DNA from 3 places in the Paenibacillus sp. HWE-109 genome. Region 2 is predicted to be linked to each of the others. Evidence: a T-box and tRNA genes for the amino acid it is inferred to sense, from the RefSeq annotation. Region 2 holds a T-box; the other regions hold tRNA genes.
The links. A T-box is a leader RNA that pairs with one kind of tRNA and senses whether it is charged. The one in region 2 lies ahead of tyrS (tyrosine--tRNA ligase), so its partner is inferred to be a tRNA-Tyr.

Region 1: it has a tRNA-Tyr gene. The T-box ahead of tyrS (tyrosine--tRNA ligase) is inferred to sense a tRNA for this amino acid. The anticodon was not compared.
Region 3: it has a tRNA-Tyr gene. The T-box ahead of tyrS (tyrosine--tRNA ligase) is inferred to sense a tRNA for this amino acid. The anticodon was not compared.

What each region holds. Positions count from the first base shown of each region.
Region 1 is NZ_CP091881.1:8,923,701-8,926,885, reverse strand. It holds gene LOZ80_RS38405 (sensor histidine kinase) at 1-568, opposite strand, end outside; tRNA gene LOZ80_RS38400 (tRNA-Leu) at 701-779, opposite strand; tRNA gene LOZ80_RS38395 (tRNA-Leu) at 799-887, opposite strand; tRNA gene LOZ80_RS38390 (tRNA-Cys) at 901-974, opposite strand; tRNA gene LOZ80_RS38385 (tRNA-Gly) at 985-1,059, opposite strand; tRNA gene LOZ80_RS38380 (tRNA-Gln) at 1,068-1,139, opposite strand; tRNA gene LOZ80_RS38375 (tRNA-His) at 1,164-1,236, opposite strand; tRNA gene LOZ80_RS38370 (tRNA-Trp) at 1,261-1,334, opposite strand; tRNA gene LOZ80_RS38365 (tRNA-Tyr) at 1,347-1,428, opposite strand; tRNA gene LOZ80_RS38360 (tRNA-Thr) at 1,454-1,529, opposite strand; tRNA gene LOZ80_RS38355 (tRNA-Phe) at 1,546-1,621, opposite strand; tRNA gene LOZ80_RS38350 (tRNA-Asp) at 1,644-1,720, opposite strand; tRNA gene LOZ80_RS38345 (tRNA-Met) at 1,756-1,832, opposite strand; tRNA gene LOZ80_RS38340 (tRNA-Val) at 1,893-1,965, opposite strand; tRNA gene LOZ80_RS38335 (tRNA-Glu) at 1,980-2,054, opposite strand; tRNA gene LOZ80_RS38330 (tRNA-Ser) at 2,070-2,161, opposite strand; tRNA gene LOZ80_RS38325 (tRNA-Asn) at 2,165-2,240, opposite strand; rRNA gene LOZ80_RS38320 (23S ribosomal RNA) at 2,316-3,185, opposite strand, start outside.
Region 2 is NZ_CP091881.1:3,458,255-3,461,439, reverse strand. It holds gene LOZ80_RS14485 (transglycosylase domain-containing protein) at 1-803, opposite strand, end outside; T-box leader at 932-1,210, shown strand; gene tyrS (tyrosine--tRNA ligase) at 1,263-2,522, shown strand; gene tnpC (IS66 family transposase) at 2,553-3,185, opposite strand, start outside.
Region 3 is NZ_CP091881.1:8,177,751-8,180,935, reverse strand. It holds gene LOZ80_RS35345 (hypothetical protein) at 455-871, shown strand; tRNA gene LOZ80_RS35340 (tRNA-Lys) at 1,604-1,679, opposite strand; tRNA gene LOZ80_RS35335 (tRNA-Gln) at 1,691-1,762, opposite strand; tRNA gene LOZ80_RS35330 (tRNA-His) at 1,782-1,854, opposite strand; tRNA gene LOZ80_RS35325 (tRNA-Tyr) at 1,876-1,957, opposite strand; tRNA gene LOZ80_RS35320 (tRNA-Thr) at 1,972-2,047, opposite strand; tRNA gene LOZ80_RS35315 (tRNA-Asp) at 2,070-2,146, opposite strand; tRNA gene LOZ80_RS35310 (tRNA-Val) at 2,161-2,236, opposite strand; tRNA gene LOZ80_RS35305 (tRNA-Glu) at 2,262-2,336, opposite strand; tRNA gene LOZ80_RS35300 (tRNA-Ser) at 2,351-2,442, opposite strand; tRNA gene LOZ80_RS35295 (tRNA-Met) at 2,454-2,527, opposite strand; tRNA gene LOZ80_RS35290 (tRNA-Ser) at 2,557-2,644, opposite strand; tRNA gene LOZ80_RS35285 (tRNA-Asn) at 2,655-2,727, opposite strand; tRNA gene LOZ80_RS35280 (tRNA-Ala) at 2,733-2,808, opposite strand; tRNA gene LOZ80_RS35275 (tRNA-Ile) at 2,897-2,973, opposite strand; rRNA gene rrf (5S ribosomal RNA) at 3,030-3,146, opposite strand.

The DNA.
Region 1 (3,185 bases), 3.6 Mb from region 2:
CCACGGTGTTCGCCTTAATCCAACATCCAACCACTAAATTATTGTTGCGGATTAATTTGAGGAACGCAGTCTCATCGCCCACCTTAATGAGCTGCCAAGAACCAATCTTCTGCATCTCGTCGTCTTTGGGATTCGCTTCTATGTAATCTGCGATCACTTTCTCGTTCAAGTAATAGTCAGATCGTGTATTCAGCACAATATCTTTATCCTTGATATTATACAAAAAAATGGTGTCAATCACTTGGAAGTATCCCAAATCCACCTGAAACCGCGTGAAAATCTTTTGCTTTGTCAGCATATAATCATCCGTGCCATATTCCATGAAATTCAAGAGATTCACGTCTGGCTCACGATCGTTGACCAAATTCAAATAATTATTGATTTCCTTCATCTGCTTATCCACTTGCTTCACATAATCCGCCAATAGGTTTCTGTTGGCTCCTGAGACTTGCTCCCTTACAACGCTAATCGCGTAATGGTTATTATAGTACAAGAAAATAATAAGTGGAGAAATAATAATCACAAATCCGGCCACAAACTTAAAAGTAAGAGATTTTCTCCAATTCAATCACGATCGCATCCTTTGCGGCTGACATGTTCTCCCAAATAATCACTTATAGGGTAACCTTCGTAATGGACAACCGTCAAGACAAATAAAAAAGCTCATGAAATCAATTGATTTCATGAGCTTCTTCTTCTATACCGGCAAGAGGACTCGAACCTCCACCCTTTCGGACTCGATTTTGAGTCGAGCGCGTCTGCCATTCCGCCATGCCGGCATATAAAGTTGTAAATCAATGGTGCCGAAGACCAGACTTGAACTGGTACGGTAGTCACCTACCGCAGGATTTTAAGTCCTGTGCGTCTGCCGATTCCGCCACTCCGGCTAATAAGATAATGTGGAGGCGCCACCCAGATTCGAACTGGGGGTAAAGCTTTTGCAGAGCTCTGCCTTACCACTTGGCTATGGCGCCTTAGTAATAATGGAGCGGAAGACGGGGATCGAACCCGCGACCCTCGCCTTGGCAAGGCGATGCTCTACCGCTGAGCCACTTCCGCATATAAAACTGGGGATCAAGGATTTGAACCTTGGCATGACGGAGTCAAAGTCCGTTGCCTTACCGCTTGGCTAATCCCCATTATCTTGCATGTTGGTAATAATGGGCGGACGACGGGACTTGAACCCGCGAATGCTGGATCCACAAACCAGTGCGTTAACCCCTTCGCCACGACCGCCACAATATTAAGTTTTTACTTTTTTGGCAGGGGCAGCAGGAATTGAACCCACACCAAAGGTTTTGGAGACCTTTGTTCTACCCTTAAACTATGCCCCTAGAAAAAGTAAATGGAGGCTGATGGATTCGAACCACCGAACTCGGAGAGAGCAGATTTACAGTCTGCCGTGTTTAGCCACTTCACTAAGCCTCCATGATGTAAAACCTTTGATTCTTTGTGGTGCCGTCGAGAGGACTTGAACCCCCAACCTACTGATTACAAGTCAGTTGCTCTACCAGTTGAGCTACAACGGCTTATTTAATTAAGAAATGGTGGCTTTGGACGGAATCGAACCGCCGACACGAGGATTTTCAGTCCTCTGCTCTACCGACTGAGCTACAAAGCCTTGCTTACTTTTTGAAGAAAAATGGCGGAGCTGACGGGATTCGAACCCGCGGTCTCCTGCGTGACAGGCAGGCATGTTAGGCCACTACACCACAGCTCCATGCTAAGTACAATATCTTCTTGCAGAAGATGAATTGGTTGCGGGGGCAGGATTTGAACCTGCGGCCTTCGGGTTATGAGCCCGACGAGCTACCGGGCTGCTCCACCCCGCGTCGTTAATTATAATTCACGTTTCCATGCTTTGCAAGTCTCACTTTAAAAGTAAAACTTGATGGAGGCTGACGGGATCGAACCGCCGACCCTCTGCTTGTAAGGCAGATGCTCTCCCAGCTGAGCTAAGCCTCCATGGGAGTAATGAATGGTGACCCGTAGGGGACTCGAACCCCTGTTACCTCCGTGAAAGGGAGGTGTCTTAACCACTTGACCAACGGGCCTTGCTAGAAAGATAGTGGCGGAGAGAGAGGGATTCGAACCCTCGAGACGCTTGTGACGCCTACACGATTTCCAATCGTGCTCCTTCGGCCAGCTCGGACACCTCTCCATATGGCTCCCCGAACAGGACTCGAACCTGTGACAACTCGATTAACAGTCGAGTGCTCTACCAACTGAGCTATCAGGGAATAGGAAAACTTATGACAAGGATTTATTCCTTGAAAACTAGATACGAAACGTGCGTAAAGTAACATTTAGGTTTATTGGTTAAGCCCTCGACCGATTAGTATTCGTCAGCTGCATACGTTGCCGCACTTCCACCTCGAACCTATCAACCTCGTCGTCTACAAGGGGTCTTACATACTGGGAAATCTCATCTTGAGGGGGGCTTCGCGCTTAGATGCTTTCAGCGCTTATCCCCTCCGTACATAGCTACCCAGCTATGCCTCTGGCGAGACAACTGGTACACCAGCGGTACGTCCATCCCGGTCCTCTCGTACTAAGGACAGCTCCTCTCAAATTTCCTACGCCCGCGACAGATAGGGACCGAACTGTCTCACGACGTTCTGAACCCAGCTCGCGTACCGCTTTAATGGGCGAACAGCCCAACCCTTGGGACCTACTTCAGCCCCAGGATGCGATGAGCCGACATCGAGGTGCCAAACCTCCCCGTCGATGTGGACTCTTGGGGGAGATAAGCCTGTTATCCCCAGGGTAGCTTTTATCCGTTGAGCGATGGCCCTTCCATTCGGTACCACCGGATCACTAAGTCCGACTTTCGTCCCTGCTCGACTTGTAGGTCTCGCAGTCAAGCTCCCTTATGCCTTTGCACTCTGCGAATGATTTCCAACCATTCTGAGGGAACCTTTAAACGCCTCCGTTACATTTTAGGAGGCGACCGCCCCAGTCAAACTGCCCACCTGACACTGTCCCCATACCGGATCACGGTACCAGGTTAGAACTCCGATACGATCAGGGTGGTATCCCAACGGCGCCTCCACCCAAGCTGGCGCTCAGGCTTCAAAGGCTCCCACCTATCCTGTACAGATCGTACCAAAGTCCAATATCAAGCTGCAGTAAAGCTCCATGGGGTCTTTCCGTCTTGTCGCGGGTAACCTGCATCTTCACAGGTA
Region 2 (3,185 bases):
ATTCGTTTGAGGACTAATTGTTCACGTATAACGGCTTTTTTGTAACCCTCATCATCGAATGCAGGTTTGCTGGTAAAGGCGGAGTACTGGGATGGTGACTGTGGTAGTCCAGCCAGATAAGCGGCTTGAGCGACATTCAGTTTGTCTAAGTCGTCGATGTTGAATAAGCCCTTGGCGGCGGCTTTGATGCCGTACAGATTGTATCCTGTAGCTCCGTTGCCGTATGGAATTTTGTTCAAATAGGCAAGTAGAATTTCGTCCTTGGACATCAAACGTTCCATTCGTAAGGCAAGCAGCAATTCCCTTGCTTTACGACCATCATCGCGGTCTAATGTTAGAAATACCCGTCTAGCGAGCTGCTGCGTGATGGTACTACCCCCGGTTTGCACTTCTTCATTCAGAAGCTTCTGGGTAACAGCGCGATAAAGTCCGCGGAAATCGATTCCGTGATGCGTTTTGAAGTCTTTGTCCTCAATGGACAAGACTGCATCCAAAACAACTTGCGGGATATCATTGAGCTGAGCGAGACGTCGATCTTCTTCCGTACGCAATTGGCCAATCACTGTGTCGTCATTGAAATAGGCGAAGCCTGTAACGGCATTTTCCTGAATTTGCTGACGAATGGATTCTTCGCTGCGGACAGGGTCTTTCTTGACCAACGCGCTAACATATCCGAATGCAGCGGATCCGCCTAATAGGCCTGCCAAAAAGGCGCTAATCAGGGTCCATTTTAAAGTAATCCAAGTGACTTTGAATGTGGTTCTCACCCAAGGTCGATTCCATTTCGCGAAAAAATTGCGCATAAGTTCCAATATTCCTCCTTACATGAACCCATACAGTATACCATAATTGCAGCTTTTGCGGTAATACTGGAGGGAAGAAACGATGATAGACGGTTTGACAACAATGGAAGAGTTGTGTTATAAATTGAACAAATGCATGGATGGATCAGCAGTAGGTAGCTTGTGGATGCTTTCAGAGAGCCGGTGGATGGTGCGAACCGGTACCTGCAGGTTAGTGAATTACGGTCTTGAGCAGTAGATGGGAACCTGCCGCCAATTGGGCTGCACCAGTAGTATCTGCCGATTAAACCCCGTTATAGGTTCTTGAGTGAAAACAGTCAGCTGTACACGGAACTTATCGTTATAGATGTACGTAACTGCTGTTTTAATTAGGGTGGTACCGCGAGTCAAGTCTTCTCGTCCCTTTGTGGATGAGAAGGCTTTTTTTGTATTTTTTTATGAAGAAGGAGATGGATGAACATGACAATTTTAAAAGATCTGGAGTTTCGTGGACTGCTTCACCAAATAACGGACCGCGAGGGCTTGGACAAAAAGCTAAGCGAAGAGCGAGTGGTGCTTTATTGCGGCTTCGATCCAACAGCGGATAGTTTGCACATTGGGAGTTTATTGCCGATTCTAACGCTTAGACGCTTTCAGCAGGCCGGACATATCCCGCTTGCGCTCGTTGGCGGCGGCACAGGTCTAATTGGTGATCCGAGTGGTAAAGCCAATGAGAGAACGCTGAATGGACCGGAAACCGTTGTCGCATGGTCACAAAGCATCAAAGAGCAGCTTTCCCGCTTTCTTAATTTCTCAACTGATATCGAGAATAGCGCTGAGCTAGTTAACAACTATGACTGGTTGGGTTCGTTGAACGTCATTGAATTTTTGCGGGATGTAGGCAAAAACTTTACAGTCAACTACATGCTGGCCAAAGATTCCGTGGATTCCCGGATTACGAAGGGGATTTCGTTCACCGAATTCAGCTATATGATCCTGCAATCGTACGATTTCTTGAAATTAAATGAGACCAAGAATTGTTCACTGCAGATCGGAGGCAGCGATCAATGGGGCAACATTACAGCTGGACTTGAACTTATTGGCAAAACAACAGATCAACGCGCTTACGGTGTGACCTTGCCGCTTGTAACTAAGAGTGATGGCCAAAAGTTCGGCAAAACCGAAGGCGGTGCGATTTGGCTGGATGCAAGCAAAACGTCACCGTACCAGTTCTATCAGTTCTGGCTGGGTACGGCAGATAATGATGTTATTCGTTTTCTCAAATACTTCACTTTCATATCGCATGAGGAAATCGAACGTTTGGAAGAAGAAGTGAAGTCGCAGCCTGAGAAGCGAGAGGCGCAGAAACTGCTTGCTCGTGAAGTCACGCAGTTAGTACATGGGGGAGAAGCACTGGAAAGTGCTTTAAACATCACCGCAGCTTTATTCAGCGGCAACATTCAAGATCTTTCCCGCGTGGAGATTGAAGAGGCATTTAAGGATGTTCCTTCCACAACGCTGGAGCAAGACGACATCGCGCTTGTTGACTTGCTAATCGCCGTAGGTGCTGCGCCATCCAAGCGCCAAGCACGCCAGGATATTGAAAGTGGCGCTGTGACGGTTAACGGTGTCAAGGTGACATCCCTTGAAGCGGTGGCCAAGGACCTTGGCAAACTGGGAGAAGCTTACCTTGTCGTTCGCCGCGGCAAAAAGAATTACTACCTAGTGCAGTTTGCTTAGGTACAAATGGAGAGGAGTCCTTAGGGGTTACTACTTACCTTCTTCCAAACGCGGAAAACGAAACTCCCCACGAAAAGTAACAATAAGCGTCGAGAGTACAGGTAAATTTTGTTTACGAAGGGTTGAAATGAAGCCGCGCGCGCGGGCGAACTGATGAGCCCCGTCCCAGGTACGGAATAAGCCGGAGACTTTGGCTTTGACCTTGGCCATCCGCAAGTCTCGTTCGGCGACATTGTTGTCAAAAGGAACACGGACATCTTGAATAAACCGGAGAATCGGTTCCTTGTGACGACGGAAACGTTCACCCAGATTGGCCGATTTACTTTTGCTTTGCCTGCCTTGCGGTCCGGTTTTGGCTTTGGTACGCCCTTGATTCCATTCCAGCTCGCCCTGCTGCAGGATGTCATCGTACCAATTCTCTAGCCATTTAACCGTACTCGGAGCTAAGCAGCACAAGACTTTACGGGCGGCTAGCGTGAGACGCCAGGCTACTTGTAGCAAGCGTTTCATCTGCACGGCCCACTGGTGATGATCATAATCGGCGATTCCTTGGCATTCCCGCAGTAAGTGCGCATTGCATAAGGCATGCTGGAACGTGTATTTTTCTTTAAAATACGGCCCGTTGCAGTCATGCACTAGAATGCCCGAGTAAGCCGGCAGCAG
Region 3 (3,185 bases), 4.4 Mb from region 2:
TGTTTCGGTCAGCGGAATCTCGTATGAAGTGCATCTCTTAACCGCGAAAAGTAATATACCATGAGGGGGGCGGATGAGTCAACTATCGTATTGATGGACAGAAAAAAAAACAAAGAAATAACACTTATATGTGAATTTTCCCGACTCTTCGTTTACCGAATGCTTTCCTTAAATCGAGCAACGCCTATGTTCTCCAATTTGTTATACAACTCTTTCTTAATCGTATATTTACTTGAAATATTAACCATCTTAGGATTTATTCTAGCGTTGTTACGATCTAATTAATAACTACATATTTTCGACAATTGTAGCAATTGTGTATCTAGCAAATGGTTCCACCGGACTATTTATGTAAATAGATGGAAGTGATATATTTGGTTGGAATTATATAACTAAATTTGGGAGAGTGATAGCTTTGCTAAAGAAATTTTAAAAAAAATTAGTAGTGGGAGTTTTGGCTGGTGCAATATCTTTGGTTGGAGCCACAACCTCAGCTTTTGCTTATGATGGATGGGCAGACTCGATTGCAACAGCTTATTCGCTAAATGGACCACTAAGCGGTGTCTCTACAACAATCAATGCATCTGATGATGTAGACTGGTATTCTTGGACAAATGATACTGGAAGCAATGCTAGCTGGAATGCAACACTACAATCTCCAGCAGGCTTAAACTACGACATGCATATGGTTTTACGTACCGGTACTCAATATCTGTCATTGGGTTCAGCCGGTGATCAGGGACCAGGTGGATTAGATTGGCCTGGCGGAACTATTCAAGCAGGTGATACTATATATTTTCAAATCAGAGGGCAAAAAGGATCTGACTGGTCCACGAGTGCATTATATACTTTTAATATCAATCACCCTTAATTCTTAAAAAGAGCACTCCATTCGGAGTGCTTTCTCTTTTGTATATTCATAGCCCACCAAGAATCCATTCTAAGTTGTTATTACGTTCATACTTGCGATGTCCCTTAGAATAGCCACCTCTGGAGAGCTGAGAGTTTACATTTTCTTCTGTCTCTTCCAAACGATCGAGTGGCAAGCGTTTGCGGTACACGAACACTTCACAGGTATATATTAACCGACGTAGTCTTAACATCTGTTTTAAACTTCGATTCGACGTCATTCTGCGTGACTTCTAGTAGCCTGTATGCACCAAGATAGCGGTTTATGTCCGCGAGACGCTTGTAAATAAGATTTCGTCTCAAGTGTCAAATTACGCTCTTTACAGTTCTCTACAGTTCTATAGATAGATTCTCATAGCTGAGTCCATGCTGACTGATTCAGACGATAATTATACGGGCTGTTTCCCCTATAAATTCATTGATTGTGTTCAATGTACGTAATCTTACGAATTATAAAAATAAAAAAGCCTCCTAATCCGTAGTGCCTACGGTTAAGAAGCGCAATTGCGTTTTAATTTAGCGTATTTCCGGTTAGGAGACATTTAAAAAACGGTCATATAGCGAACCTTTTGAAGTACAATCCTAAGTCTAGTGCGTCTGCCAATTCCGCCATACGCGCGCATGTTAATGCTGGGGCCCCCGAAAAGTAATCGGAATTCCCTTCGAAGCTTTCACTTCACTTTTTGGGGTAAAGTGGTGAGTCATGTAGGATTCGAACCTACGACACCCTGATTAAAAGTCAGGTGCTCTACCAACTGAGCTAATGACTCATAAGAAGATACTGGGGATCAAGGATTTGAACCTTGGCATGACGGAGTCAAAGTCCGTTGCCTTACCGCTTGGCTAATCCCCAATATAGGTTAAAAATAATGGGCGGACGACGGGACTTGAACCCGCGAATGCTGGATCCACAAACCAGTGCGTTAACCCCTTCGCCACGACCGCCACACTATAAAATTAGGTATATGGAGGCTGATGGATTCGAACCACCGAACTCGGAGAGAGCAGATTTACAGTCTGCCGTGTTTAGCCACTTCACTAAGCCTCCATATTAAAGCCTTGTGGTGCCGTCGAGAGGACTTGAACCCCCAACCTACTGATTACAAGTCAGTTGCTCTACCAGTTGAGCTACAACGGCATAATTCTTACTTTGGTAAAAATGGCGGAGCTGACGGGATTCGAACCCGCGGTCTCCTGCGTGACAGGCAGGCATGTTAGGCCACTACACCACAGCTCCAAATAGGTTGAAAATGGTGGAGGCTGACGGGATCGAACCGCCGACCCTCTGCTTGTAAGGCAGATGCTCTCCCAGCTGAGCTAAGCCTCCATGGGATAAGAAATTAGGGAATTAATGGTGACCCGTAGGGGACTCGAACCCCTGTTACCTCCGTGAAAGGGAGGTGTCTTAACCACTTGACCAACGGGCCTTATAAGAAATTACTGGCGGAGAGAGAGGGATTCGAACCCTCGCACCACTTACGCAGTCTAACCCCTTAGCAGAGGGTCCCCTTATAGCCACTTGGGTATCTCTCCAATTTAATTAATAGCGGCAGAGGGGCTCGAACCCCCGACCTTACGGGTATGAACCGTACGCTCTAGCCAGCTGAGCTACGCCGCCAAGAAATCAAACTTGTGTATGAAATGAGACGGAGAAGGAGGGATTCGAACCCTCGAGACGCTTGTGACGCCTACACGATTTCCAATCGTGCTCCTTCGGCCGCTCGGACACTTCTCCTAGAAAGGTACTCCCCGAACAGGACTCGAACCTGTGACAACTCGATTAACAGTCGAGTGCTCTACCAACTGAGCTATCAGGGAACATTTGGTGGAGCCAAGCGGGATCGAACCGCTGACCTCCTGCTTGCAAGGCAGGCGCTCTCCCAGCTGAGCTATGGCCCCTCGTAAGTTATTGACCGCATAGTTATGGGGCCCCCGAAAAAGTAATCGGAATTACCTACGAAGCTTAGCTTCACTTTTTGGGGAATATTGGTGGGCCCTAGTGGACTCGAACCACCGACCTCACCCTTATCAGGGGTGCGCTCTAACCAGCTGAGCTAAGGGCCCCTATAAGATAAGCACGCTTACAGGGTAGCAAAAAAAATACCCACTAGGGGTAAACTGCTTGGCAACGTTCTACTCTCCCAGAACCCTGCGGTTCAAGTACCATCGACGCTGGAGGGCTTAACGGTCGTGTTCGAGATGGGAACGCGTGGGTCCCCTCCGCCATCATCACCAAACAGTCAAAGCGTGATTTGCGCCTTGAAAACTAGATACGA